Regions from separate parts of the Paraburkholderia sp. IMGN_8 genome, predicted to be linked through region 2. Evidence: riboswitches for the same ligand, from Rfam matches in the RefSeq annotation. Region 2 holds a riboswitch; the other holds the start of a gene.
What was found. A riboswitch is a leader RNA that binds a small molecule or an ion and turns the genes downstream of it on or off. The one in region 2 is predicted to bind thiamine pyrophosphate.

Region 1 (6,439 bases), 1.0 Mb from region 2:
ATACTTCCGGCGGCGCTGCGCGCGCCGTAGCGGTACTTCTCAAAACCAATTGGACGTACGCGCTTCCCGCCTCGCACTGCGTGCTCGCAGGAACGGTCTGCAAGGGACACAAGTGGTTTCGTCTGTGCGCGGTGTGGGCCATCGGCTTCGCCTCGGCAAGGCGCCGAAATGGTTTGCGGTTTGCGGCAAAAATAGCGCCCGGCGGCTAATTCAGCGAGACGCAGAATACTGCTTCGGATGGTGCGACTGCGAGCCACCGCACCAAGCGAAACGCCGGCGCTAAAAACCGGCGGGCGGTTTGGTGAAGTACCGCCACGGCGCGCGCAGCGCCGCCGGAAGTATGACTGCCTTGTCACCAGCGCGGAGTGTGCGAGAACACCGATTCCAGATGCTCCACTACCTCCTCCAAGTCAGGGGATCCGCTTAAGAATTAGCGGTGTGAAGCCGCTTTCTTTGCTTACTTTCTTTGCGGCGGCAAAGAAAGTAAGTGCCTGCCCCGCACAGGGGCGACGCTAATAGACCAATAACAAATCAAGGAAAGGCCACCACCGCAGGCACACCAACAATACCGCCGCCAAAGGCAAAAAGAACAAGCAAAGACCACCGCCGCAGGCAATCAATCGTAGCTAACAACCACAATCACCCGCGTCTCCGCATCCACCCCATTCCCCTTCTTAGCAGAAAGCGACAGCACCCCACCATCGCGGTCGACCCGATAATGCCCATCCCGCGCAGCGGCAAAAACACGTCCAGCGCGATCGACAAACCGCGCAGCAATCGCATCGTCACGCGCCGCCGCGCCGCCGTTCACCTGCAACGCAACATCAGCACCACTCGCCACCCCCGGCGGCGCATTGAAAGTCAGCGTCACTGCCGACGCCCCATGCTTAACCTGCGCACCAGCCAAGCCAACGCCCGCGGCCGACGCGGCAGAAATCTCAAGCTGCGGCGCCACAATCGCCCCCGAAACGGCAATCGTCCCACCGCTCGAAGCCGTCGCCACAGTCGGTCCGGCAAACATTGCGGCCATCACCGCCACCGTGGTCAGCGCTCCAAACCGCCATGCTCTCGTTTTCATCAGCACCCCCTTACGCCGTCTCAAAACGGCATCGCGCCAATCAATGCCACCCATCGCGCTACCGGGTGGCGACCCCCCCTACCAGCGGGATAACGGCACAGGCCGCGGCGCCCTTGAACGCGCAGCAGTGAGAAACACCTCTACCGCCCCGCCCGCGCCCAGCACCGAACAAAGAGACGTCCCAGCTCGTGCTAGCATTCACCTTTCGAAGGCGCCGATTTCGCTTACATCCGGCGCTCACCCGAACTTCCTTCTTTATTCGCCGTTCCCGATGCGTTCTCCGATCTCCCGTGTCTTCACCCGCTTGCGCCTGTGCCGTGCAACCGGTTGCGCACGCGCGGACGTATCACCGCATCACCACGGCCAGCCGACCCGAACGCTCCCGCTTCCCGCCGCCCGGCGCCCGATCTGAACGCTGCTCCCCCTTCACCAGAGCCTCGTCGTCGGGCTCCGGGCCGATCTCATCCGCACGCTGTCCCCTACATGCAGATCGACTTGGAGAACCCGTCATGAAAAAGACGAAAACCTGTTACCTCACCGAACTCGACGTCGCCCGCCTTGAAAAGCACGCGGCCGCGCCCGGCGCCGACGCCAAGTTGCAAGGCATGCTCGACGACGTCCTGGAACGCGCCGTCATCGTCGACTCGCGCGACATTCCGGCGAATGTCGTCACGATGAATTCGCAGGCCACGCTAGTCGACGAAACCAGCGGCGAGCACATGACCTGGACGGTCGTCTATCCGCCCAACGCGGATTTCGCGCAGGGCCGCCTGAACGTGTTTTCGCCGGTCGGCCTCGCCTTGCTCGGCGCCAAACGCGGCGAACGCATCCGCTTCACGCCGCCAAGCGGTACGGAAAAAGTGCTGAAACTCGAACAGATCCTGTTTCAACCCGAAGCCGCTGACGATTTCACGCTGTAAGCAACCAACACAGACAAACACGAACGCGCTTTCGCGGCGCGCCGTTGTTGCATCGCCGCTGTTGCATCGCATCAACCCTGGCAGCCCAATCAACATAAGAATAGTCCACAGCCTGCCGGTGTGTTAGTTATATCCTCCATTCATAATTTCAAGACAGGTTGCCAAGCAGCGTCCGGCCGGTGTATCGTGTGCGCTGCTAACGCGGGGGTCCTGCGTCGCACGGAGGTTGGAGGTCCGTGTTGCGTGGGTGAGAAATACCCTTTGAACCTGATCTGGATAATGCCAGCGCAGGGAAGCGTACGGATTTCGCACCCAGGTCTACCGTTTCATCCATCGCGAATCCGACAACTTCCATCTCGTCTCCTGCTTAGCGGCCCCACATTGCTTTGGGACCAGAGTAAGTGCTTTGCATCAACTCGGGTCGACTGCAATAAATTGCATGGGACCCGAGTAAGCCGCTAAAGCGTCAACTCGGGTCGACACAGGAGATATGCATGAACGCCAATCCGAAGTTTCTTTCCGCCGACGCTCACGTCGATGAAGCCGCTGTCGCCCCCCTGCCGAATTCCCGCAAGGTCTACGTGAGCGGCTCGCGCCCCGATATCCGCGTGCCGATGCGCGAAATCTCCCAGGCCGATACGCCGGATAGCTTCGGCGGCGAAAAGAATCCGCCGGTCTTCGTCTACGATACGTCGGGCCCCTACTCCGATCCGGACGCAAAAATCGACATTCGCGCGGGTCTGCCGGCACTGCGTCAGCGCTGGATCGAAGAACGCGGCGACACCGAAGCGCTAACCGGCCTCTCCAGCGACTTCAGCCGCGAACGCGCCGCCGATATCGCCACCGCCGATCTGCGCTTCCAGGGCCTGCACCGCACGCCGCGCCGCGCCATCGCCGGCAAGAACGTGTCGCAGATGCACTACGCGCGTCGCGGCATCATCACGCCGGAAATGGAATACATCGCGATCCGCGAGAACCAGCAGCGCGCCGCGTATCTGGAAAGCCTGAAGACAAGCGGCCCGAACGGCGAAAAACTCGCGGCGATGATGGGCCGCCAGCATCCGGGCCAGGCGTTCGGCGCGAGCGCGTTCGGTCCGAACGGCCTCACGGAAATCACGCCTGAATTCGTGCGCGAAGAAGTCGCGCGCGGCCGCGCGATCATCCCGAACAACATCAACCACCCGGAAAGCGAGCCGATGATCATCGGCCGCAACTTCCTCGTGAAGGTGAATGCGAACATCGGCAACTCGGCGGTGACTTCGTCGATTGGCGAAGAAGTCGACAAGATGACCTGGGCGATCCGCTGGGGCGGCGACACGGTGATGGATCTCTCGACCGGCAAGCACATCCACGAAACGCGCGAATGGATCATCCGCAACAGCCCGGTGCCGATCGGCACGGTGCCGATCTATCAGGCGCTCGAAAAGGTCAACGGCAAGGCGGAAGATCTGACGTGGGAAATCTTCCGCGACACGCTGATCGAACAGGCCGAACAAGGCGTCGACTACTTCACGATCCACGCGGGCGTGCGTCTGCAATACGTGCCGCTGACGGCTAAGCGCATGACCGGCATCGTCTCGCGCGGCGGCTCGATCATGGCCAAGTGGTGCCTCGCGCACCACAAGGAAAGCTTCCTGTACGAGCACTTCGAAGACATCTGCGAAATCATGAAGGCGTATGACGTGGCCTTCTCGCTCGGCGACGGTCTGCGTCCCGGCTCGATCTACGATGCGAACGACGAAGCGCAGCTCGGCGAGCTGAAGACGCTCGGCGAACTGACGCAGATCGCGTGGAAGCACGACGTGCAGACAATGATCGAAGGCCCGGGCCACGTGCCGATGCAGCTCATCAAGGAAAACATGGACCTGCAACTGGAATGGTGCGACGAAGCGCCGTTCTACACGCTGGGACCGTTGACCACCGATATCGCCCCCGGCTACGACCACATCACGTCGGGCATCGGCGCGGCGATGATCGGCTGGTTCGGTACGGCGATGCTTTGTTACGTCACGCCGAAGGAACACCTTGGGCTTCCGAACAAGGACGACGTCAAGACCGGCATCATCACGTACAAGCTCGCCGCGCACGCGGCCGATCTGGCAAAGGGCCATCCGGGCGCGCAGGTGCGTGACAATGCGTTGTCGAAGGCGCGTTTCGAATTCCGTTGGGAAGACCAGTTCAATCTCGGTCTCGACCCGGACAAGGCACGCGAATTCCACGACGAAACGCTGCCGAAGGATTCGGCGAAGGTCGCCCACTTCTGTTCGATGTGCGGGCCGCACTTCTGCTCGATGAAGATCACCCAGGACGTGCGCGAGTTCGCCGCGCAACAGGGTGTCACCGACGACGAAGCGCTGCGCAAAGGCATGGAAGTGAAGTCGATCGAGTTCATGAAGAAAGGCGCCGAGATTTATCAGCGGCAGTAAGGGTCGGAAAGGCGGGCGCAGTTTCGCGCGACCGCTGCTGAACCGCCCAAATCACCTGAACCACCTGAACCGCTGCGTTGCAGCGTCGAAGCCCGCCACCGGCGGGCTTTTGCGTTTCTGCAAGAGCGGGCACGGCGCATGCTGCTCCATGGGAAACATTTGATTACGAAACCGACAGTCTGCTGACAAGCGCACACATCTGGATACGGGCTGCGGCGATAAGATCAAATAAAGGACGGCGAGAGCCTGTCCTGTTCTGAATAACCACTGGAGTAGGGATCATGAAATCGATTCGTCAGATCGGTACCTTCGCGGCTATCGTCGCGGTTGTCGCGAGTCTTTCGGCGTGTGACGGCATGACCACACGGCAGCGCGATACGGCAATCGGCGCAGGCATCGGCGGCGTGGCGGGTGCGGCGATCGGCGGCAACGCGCTTTCGACTCTCGGCGGTGCAGCGGCAGGCGGCATTATCGGCAATCAGGTCGGCAAGTAAATAACGCGAAGCGAGCCGCGCTCGTGGTTGCGGCTCGCGAACGGCTGCAAGCGCCGCGACTACTGGCGAGAGCATGACGCCGGCCGCTTCAAACACGCTGTGCAATGACGTGAAATAAGCCGTTACGGTTCTGCAATCCTGCGCGGGCGACCGCGGCGTAAGCTCATGGCATGGCGCCCAGACAGCGGCGTCCGATGCAAACAGGAGCGCGTCATGAAGTCCCGCGTCATCAATACCCTCAGCGCGATGAGCCAGCGGCTGCCCCGCCGCACACCACGTCTTTCACAGATGGGCATTGCGCTTACCGGCGCGGTCTGCGTTTTGACCTTGTCCGGCTGCTATTACCCATACGGCTATTACCCGTACGGCTACTACCCTTACTACGCTACCGTCCCCGCCGCTGCGGCACAACGCGAAGTGCCAGTGGGAACTAACGGCACGACAGCGGAAGCCGATGCGCAATACTGGCCGCCGGCCTATGTGGTCGCGCAACCGCCGCCCGTCTACGTTGCGCCGGTCTACCCCGCTTACTATCCGCCGCCCGTGTATCCGGCTTACTACGGCTATCCCGGCTGGTATGGACCGTCCCTGTCGATCGGCTTCGGCTGGTGGGGCGGCCACGGGGGCGGGCACGGCCGCCATCACTGAAGCGCGTTTCGCCCGTAGTTTCCCTTCTTGACGCGCCGCGCCCGGGCTCTATGCTTGGGGTTGCCACACGCAGTATTCGTTTAAATAAGCGCCCCGGCGCGCCTTTCACACGTGCCGCCGACGCTCATCCGTCAGACCAGAGCGACGCGCCCGGTAGTGCGTAGTCCCGCGTCGAGATCGAATAACAACGAAGGAGACGCGATGTTTCACCAACTACTCACGCCCGTCGGCAATTCGCCATTGCCATCGTTCCTCGTCGCCGCACTGCCGATCGTCGTCGTGCTGCTGTTGCTCGGCTGGGCGCGCCGGCCGGCGTGGCAGGCTTCGCTCGCAGGTCTGATCGTCGGGTTGATCGTCGCGATCTTCGTCTGGCAGTTCCCGGTGAAGCTCGCGGTCGATTCGGTGGTCGCGGGGGCGGTGTTCGCCTGCTGGCCGGTCATGTGGATCGTGTTCGCGGCGATCCTGCTCTACAACATCTCGCAGCGCTCAGGCCGCTTCGCGGCATTCCGCATGTGGATGATCGACAACCTGCCGAACGACCGGCGCGTCGTGCTGGTGGTGATCGGCTTCTCGTTCGGTGCGCTGCTCGAAGGAATCTCAGGCTTCGGCACGCCGGTCGCGATCACCAGTTCGCTGCTGATCCTGCTCGGCTTTCCGACGCTCGAGGCGCTCACCTTCACGCTGATCTTCAACACGGCGCCGGTCGCGTTCGGCGCGCTGGGCGTGCCGATCACGGTGCTCGGCGCGGTCACGCACCTGCCGGCCGACTCGCTCGCCAAGATGGTCGGCCGCCAGTTGCCGTTCTTTGCCCTCCTGCTGCCGTTCTATGTGATCGGCATATATGCGGGCATTCGCAACATGCTGCGCGTGTGG
Region 2 (6,439 bases):
CCTTCACGCGTCTGCTGGCCGACGTCCTGGCCATGAAACAGGATCTGGCCGCGCTGTGCGCGCACCAGACCGCCGATCAGACGCAGCACCGTGGTTTTGCCGCAACCCGAGCCGCCCATGACTGCGACGACCTGGCCGCGCTTGAAGCGCAGATTCAGGTTCGACAGGACGGGCCGGTCGCCATAACCGAAGTCGACGTCGCGCAGCTCGAGTAAGGTCTCGGGGGAGGAAGACACGAAACTGACAGTCCTTTTACACGGAAGGCCGAATTATAGGGCCATCATGCGAAAGTTGCCGTGAGGTGCCCTGTCCCTTTACTCAAGTTGACGATTATTGCGTAAACGCGTGTTGCAACGCAGAAACGGCGGCAGCCGGATCGGCCGCTTCCGTCACCGCCCGCACCACCGCTGCGCAACCCACGCCGGTCGCCAGCACGTCCGGCAACACCTGCAGGTCGATTCCGCCGATCGCCACGAGCGGCACGACGTCGTCGAGCAGCCGCACGTAACGCGCGAGGCGTCTCAGGCCCTGCGGCGCCGTGGGCATGACTTTGGTGGTGGTGGGGAACACCGCGCCCAGTGCAATATAGCTTGGCCGGAAATGCAGCGCGGTCAGAATCTCGTAGAAACCGTGAGTCGACAAACCGAGCCGGACACCCGCCGCGGCAAGCGCCGGCAAGTCGGCGGTATGGACATCTTCCTGGCCGAGGTGGACGCCGTATGCGCCCGCTTCCAACGCGGCTTGCCAGTGATCGTTGATGAAAACCTGGGCGTCGTGCTCGCGGCCGGCGGCGACGCAACGGGCGATTTCGCGCTTCAGTTCATCGACGGGTTCGGCCGATTTGCGGCGCAACTGAATGGTTTTCACGCCGAAGCCCACCACGCGCTCGACCCAATCCGCGGTCGGCAGCACCGGATACAGACCCAGCCGGTCCGGGCAACGCGCGAACGCTTGCGCCGGCGCGTCCGGCAAACCGGCGATACGCGGGAAACGCCCGAGGTCGGCCGGAAATGCGTCGTCCGCACGGGTTTCGTCGCCGTCGCGCCAGGCCAGCGCCAGCACCAGCGCGTCGTGCGGATCGAAACCGCAGTCCAGAAACGCCGCCAGCGCGGCGATCCAGTCTTCCGCCAGGTGGCCCTCCAGACGGTATTTTTCGCCACCCAGATGCAGTGCCGCGCGGTTCTCCGCGGCTTCAATCACGCCCGCGCCCTGCACCAGCCAGCGCGCCACCTGCTCGCCATGCTGCTGCGTGTCGGCGACGATGATCAGGTCGCCGCCGTTCGGCTCGTCCGGCGCGGTCAGGCAAATGCGCCACGGCGCGTGCGTCGGCGGCCAGTCGCCCAGACGGGCGCGGATGCGTTCGGCGGCTTCGGTGAGTTCGTCGGCGGGCGGCCAGAAGACGTCGCGATCCTTCAAAAGCAAAGTCTGCGTCATGCGGCGCTCCCGTCTTGATGCCAGAACGGCATGCCGACCACCGGCGTGCTCGCATGCGCGCTTTCGCGCTCGGCCATCGGTCCCGCCAGAAAGGCCTGGCGGCCCGCCTCGACGCCCAGCGCGAAGGCGCGCGCCATGGCGTCGGGATGCGTCGCCTGCGATACCGCGGTGTTCAGCAGCACGCCATCGAAGCCCCACTCCATCACTTGCGCCGCGTGCGACGGCACGCCGAGGCCTGCGTCGACGATCAGCGGCACATCGGGCAGCCGCTCGCGCAACACCCGCAGGCCGTACGGATTGATCACGCCCTTGCCGGTGCCGATCGGCGCGCCCCATGGCATCAGCGCTTCGCAGCCCGCATCCAGCAGACGGCGGCCGATCACCAGATCTTCGGTGCAATACGGCAGGACCTTGAAGCCGTCCTTGATCAGCTGCGCGGCCGCTTCGATCAGGCCGACCGGATCGGGCTGCAACGTGTAGTCGTCGCCGATCAGTTCGAGCTTGATCCACTCGGTTTCGAAAATCTCACGCGCCATGTGCGCGGTCGTCACCGCCTCGCCCACGGTCAGGCAGCCGGCCGTGTTCGGCAGCAGCGGCACGCCGTGGCGTTTGAGCAGATCGAAGAAGCCGGCTTCGGCGCCACCTTCGTTCATCTGCCGGCGCAGCGCGACGGTAACCATGCCGGGCCGCGCGGCGTCGATCGAATCGGACAGCGATTGCAGCGACGGATAGCGTGACGTGCCGAGCAGCACGCGGCTGGCGAAGGTTTCGCCGTACAGCGTGAGCGCGTCGGCGGGTCGGGGGGAAATCATTTGCATAATCCTTGTCTCCGGCAATGCGTGGCGGTTCAGTCGGGCCTCGACGAGGCTCAGCCGCCGGCCACGGGTTGCACGACATCGAGCTTGTCGCCCGGCTGCAGCGCGCGCGCCGCATGCTGGGAGCGCGCGACGAAATCGCCGTTTAGCGCGACCGCGAACGGCGGACGCGCGCCGAACGCGGCGAGCGCATCGGCGACTGTCGCGCCTTCGGGCAGCGACAACGGCTTCTGGTTGATATGAATGTCCATGGTGTTCGAATACGGTTCAATCGATGGCGGTAGCGGCGCAGCGTGCAATGCGTGCATTAAAAACCGCAGCGCTCATGCCGGCTCCCGCGTGGAATCCAGTTGAAACAGCTCGCTCCAGCGCGCGTCGCGTTGCCAGTCCGCAAACGCGTCGGCATCGCCGATGCGGCCGTCGAGCAGCGCCGCGGCGAAGCGCACGGCTTCGTCGGCGACTTCGGGCACGATCATGTAGCCGTGCCGGTACAGGCCGTTCACGCGCAAGGTCTGCGCGCCGTCCCACAGCAACGCCGGACGGTGGTCCGGCAAAGTCGGGCGGCACTGCGAATTCAGTTCGAGGATGCGTGCCTCGCCGAAACCGGGATGCACGGAAAATGCCGCGCTCAGCAGTTCGAGCGCCGAGCGCACGCTGACCGGCGACATGTCCTCGCCTTCCACCTCGGTTGCGCCGATCACGTAGAGATCGTCCTGCTTCGGCGCGATATAGAGCGGATAGCGCGGATGCAACAGGCGCACCGGCCGCGTCAGGTTGATACCGGGCGCATGCACGCGCGCGACTTCACCGCGAATGCCGCGCAATGTGGGCAGAACCGCCTTCGCGCCGAGACCGCGACAATCGATCGTGACGCGCGCGGGCGGCAACGCATGATCGTCGACAGCCGTGTTCCAATGCGTTTCGACGCCGCGCTCGGCAAGACCCGCGGCCAGCGCGGACAATACCTGGCGGTTATCCAGTTGCCCTTCGCGCGGCAGCAGCCAGCCCTGATTGAAGCGGCCCGCCAACGCGGGTTCGGCGGCGCCGACCTGCGCGCCGGCGAGCGTCACAAAGCCGCCATCGAGCAGTTCGGCAGGCGCGTTCGAGCGCACCCGGCGTTCGAACAGCGGCGCTTCGGTGCGGTCGGCGTGATGCCATACGACCAGCGTGCCGTTGCGCTGGAAAAACACCGGTTCGGGCAATTCGGCCAGCACACGCGGCCAGCTTTCGAGCGAGCTCGCGCCCAGCCGCGTAATCAGCAACTCGGCGCTGGCGGCTTCGGCAAGCGGCGCCAGCATCGCCGCGGCGACCCACGCGGCGGCTTGCGAACCGGCAGCGTCGCCACGCTCATAGAGCGCCACGCGATACCCTTGCCCAGCAAGACGCCACGCGACGAGGCGTCCGCACAGGCCGCCGCCGAGCACCGCGAAATCGGGTTGAGCAGGACGGTTCATCGTGCACACTCCCGATCACCGCAACGGCAAGCCAAGCCAAAGCAGCGCGGCACGCCGACAGCAGCGTGGCGAAGAGCAAAACTCATGTCTGAAGAATAGGCGGTCATCGAGTCCTTTCCGTACGGCAACAAGCGCACGTACCCAGGACGAAACCGGCGGGTAAGGCCGGCCGGGCAACACGCGCGTCCAAAAGACGGACGCCGCCCGGCGGGGAATGGAAGACTGGCTGCTTCCGGAAACTTCCCGCGCCGGTATTACCCGGATCGGGTGCAAAGGGTCTCTCTCAGCCTCGCTGCCGCTGCGTGGACATCCACGCTGCCGGTGTGCGAAGCACCCCTGTTTCGTCGAAGGCCATTAGACCATAAAAGGCGCGACGCCCGCAAACCAGCGGCTCGCGCGGTGGTCTACAGTTGATCCGGCACCATCTATCGATTCATCAATATGGCCGCGCGCGCCGCTCTGGCACAATGCCGAGACCGGATGCCGCAGGAGCCTGGCGTCGGCGGCACGCTTCGCCGCCCGCGCGACGCCGGCACCCGGGCGAGTCCTGCAGGCGGAAATTAATTTTCGCTTAAGGGGGTCGCGCCAGAATCGGACGCTCACACGGGCGTGCGTTCGTCGAGCACGACGCCCGGGCATGCACCGCAAACCCGCCGTGGGGCGGCCCCCAATGGGTCAGCCCTTGATGGGCCAGCACTACATCAGGATGCTCATGACACCGAATAGCTCTGCCCGCCCCGTGCTGCCGCCGGACGACAAAGTCTCCGCCTGGAGCCTGATCAAACCTTACTGGGTCTCCGAAGAACGAAAAACGGCGTGGGGCTTGCTCGTCGCGATCATCGTGATGAATCTGCTCGTCGTGTGGATTAACGTGCGCCTGAACCGTTGGAGCGCCGACTTCTACAACGCGCTGCAAACCAAGAACGTGCACGATTTCCCGCACCTGTTGATGGTGTTCTCGGGGCTCGCGTTCGCCTTCATCATCCTCGCGGTGTACGGCCGCTATCTGCGGCAGATGCTCGGCTTCCGCTGGCGTCAGTGGCTGACCACGCGCTATCTGAACGAATGGCTGCATGACAGCGCCTTCTACCGGATCGAACGCGACCGGCTCGCCGACAACCCCGACCAGCGGATCAGCGACGACCTGCAATCGTTCGCCACCACCACGCTGTCGTTGACGCTCGATCTGCTGTCAACGGTCGTCACGCTGGTGTCGTTCATCACGATCCTGTGGTCGCTCGCCGGCGCGCTGACCGTCTCGCTCGGCGGCATGCCGGTGCAGATTCCCGGCTACATGGTGTGGGCCGCTGCGCTCTACGCGGTGGTCGGTTCGCTGATCATCCAGAAAGTCGGCCATCCGCTCGTGCCGATCAATTACCAGGCACAGAAAGTCGAGGCGGATTTCCGTTTCGGCCTGATTCGTCTGCGCGAGAACGCCGAACAGATCGCCTTCTACAACGGCATGGAAACCGAGAAGACGAACACGCACACGCTGTTCGGCCGCATTCGCGACAACTGGTGGCAGGTGATGAAGTACACCAAGCGGCTCACCTTTGTGTCGGCTTTCTATGGTCAGATCGCGATCATCTTTCCGCTGGTAGTCGCCGCGCCGCGCTACTTCGCGGGCGCCTTCACGTTCGGCGTGCTGATGCAGATTTCGAGCGCATTCGGCACCGTCAGCGATTCGTTTTCGTGGTTCATCAACAGTTACACCAGCTTGGTGGAATGGCGCGCTACCGTGAACCGGCTGCGTGAATTCAAGCGCGTCGTGCATGCGCCGCGTCTGAAGGAATCAGTGTCGCCGGCTACCGCGCATGGCGGCATCAACCTGCATTTCGTCGACGACGACAAGCTTTCCACCGACGGCCTCAAGCTCGCGCTGCCGAACGGCAACCCGCTGTCGCGCATCCGCGATGTCGCGATTCAGCCGGGCTCGCGCTGGCTGGTGCGCGGGCCGTCCGGCTCGGGCAAGAGCACACTGATGCGCGCGCTCGCCGGGCTCTGGCCATTCGGCGACGGGTCGATCGACGCGCCTGTCAACGCGCGCATGATGTTCATCCCGCAGGTCAGCTACATGCCGATCGGCACGCTGAAAGCGGCGCTCACCTACCCGTCCCCCGCCGCTACCTATACCGACGACGAATGCCGCGAAGCGCTGCGCGTCTGCCATCTGTCGGAGTACGCGGACCGGTTGCAGGAATCGGGACACTGGACGCGGATTCTCTCGCCAGGCGAACAACAACGCCTCGCCGGCGCCCGTGTACTGCTGCACAAGCCCGACTACCTGTTCCTCGACGAAGCGACCAGCGCGCTCGATGCAGAAAACGAAGCGCGCCTTTACCACCTGTTCACCGAACGGCTGCCGAAGGCGGCGATCGTCAGCGTCGCGCATCGCGAATCGCTGGCGGCGTTCCACGCGGAAACGCTCGACGTCGAACGCTTGGACGAACCGGTCGCGGCATGAGCGGCGCTGAACTCGAGCGCGCGGTGCTGATCACCGGCGCGGGCTCCGGCATCGGCGCTGCGCTGGCCCGGCGCATCGCCGCGCCGCGCACGGCGTTTGATGTTGCACGCACGCGGCGCCGATGACGAGGCGCGCCGCATGGCGTGACGGTCAATTGCGTGGCGCCCGGCTACACCCGTAAAGATCGCGGGCCAAGTGCCGATAATGCATCGGCGTGGACCCGCGCCACCGAAGCGACACCGCTCGGCCATGTCGCCGAACCCGCGGACATC

Region 1: another riboswitch for thiamine pyrophosphate. It lies ahead of thiC (phosphomethylpyrimidine synthase ThiC); the one in region 2 lies ahead of WN982_RS01905 (FAD-dependent oxidoreductase).

What each region holds. Positions count from the first base shown of each region.
Region 1 is NZ_CP150900.1:1,416,402-1,422,840, reverse strand. Features, by position in the region: gene WN982_RS06790 (hypothetical protein) at 617-1,132, opposite strand; gene WN982_RS06785 (GreA/GreB family elongation factor) at 1,588-1,998, shown strand; TPP riboswitch at 2,192-2,310, shown strand; gene thiC (phosphomethylpyrimidine synthase ThiC) at 2,493-4,424, shown strand; gene WN982_RS06775 (glycine zipper 2TM domain-containing protein) at 4,706-4,918, shown strand; gene WN982_RS06770 (hypothetical protein) at 5,132-5,566, shown strand; gene WN982_RS06765 (L-lactate permease) at 5,768-6,439, shown strand, end outside.
Region 2 is NZ_CP150900.1:381,688-388,126, reverse strand. Features, by position in the region: gene WN982_RS01925 (ABC transporter ATP-binding protein) at 1-236, opposite strand, end outside; gene thiE (thiamine phosphate synthase) at 331-1,434, opposite strand; gene WN982_RS01915 (thiazole synthase) at 1,431-2,246, opposite strand; gene thiS (sulfur carrier protein ThiS) at 2,303-2,500, opposite strand; gene WN982_RS01905 (FAD-dependent oxidoreductase) at 2,573-3,703, opposite strand; TPP riboswitch at 3,927-4,051, opposite strand; gene WN982_RS01900 (ABC transporter ATP-binding protein/permease) at 4,416-6,167, shown strand; gene WN982_RS01895 (hypothetical protein) at 6,164-6,292, shown strand; partial or broken gene WN982_RS01890 (SDR family oxidoreductase) at 6,299-6,439, shown strand, end outside.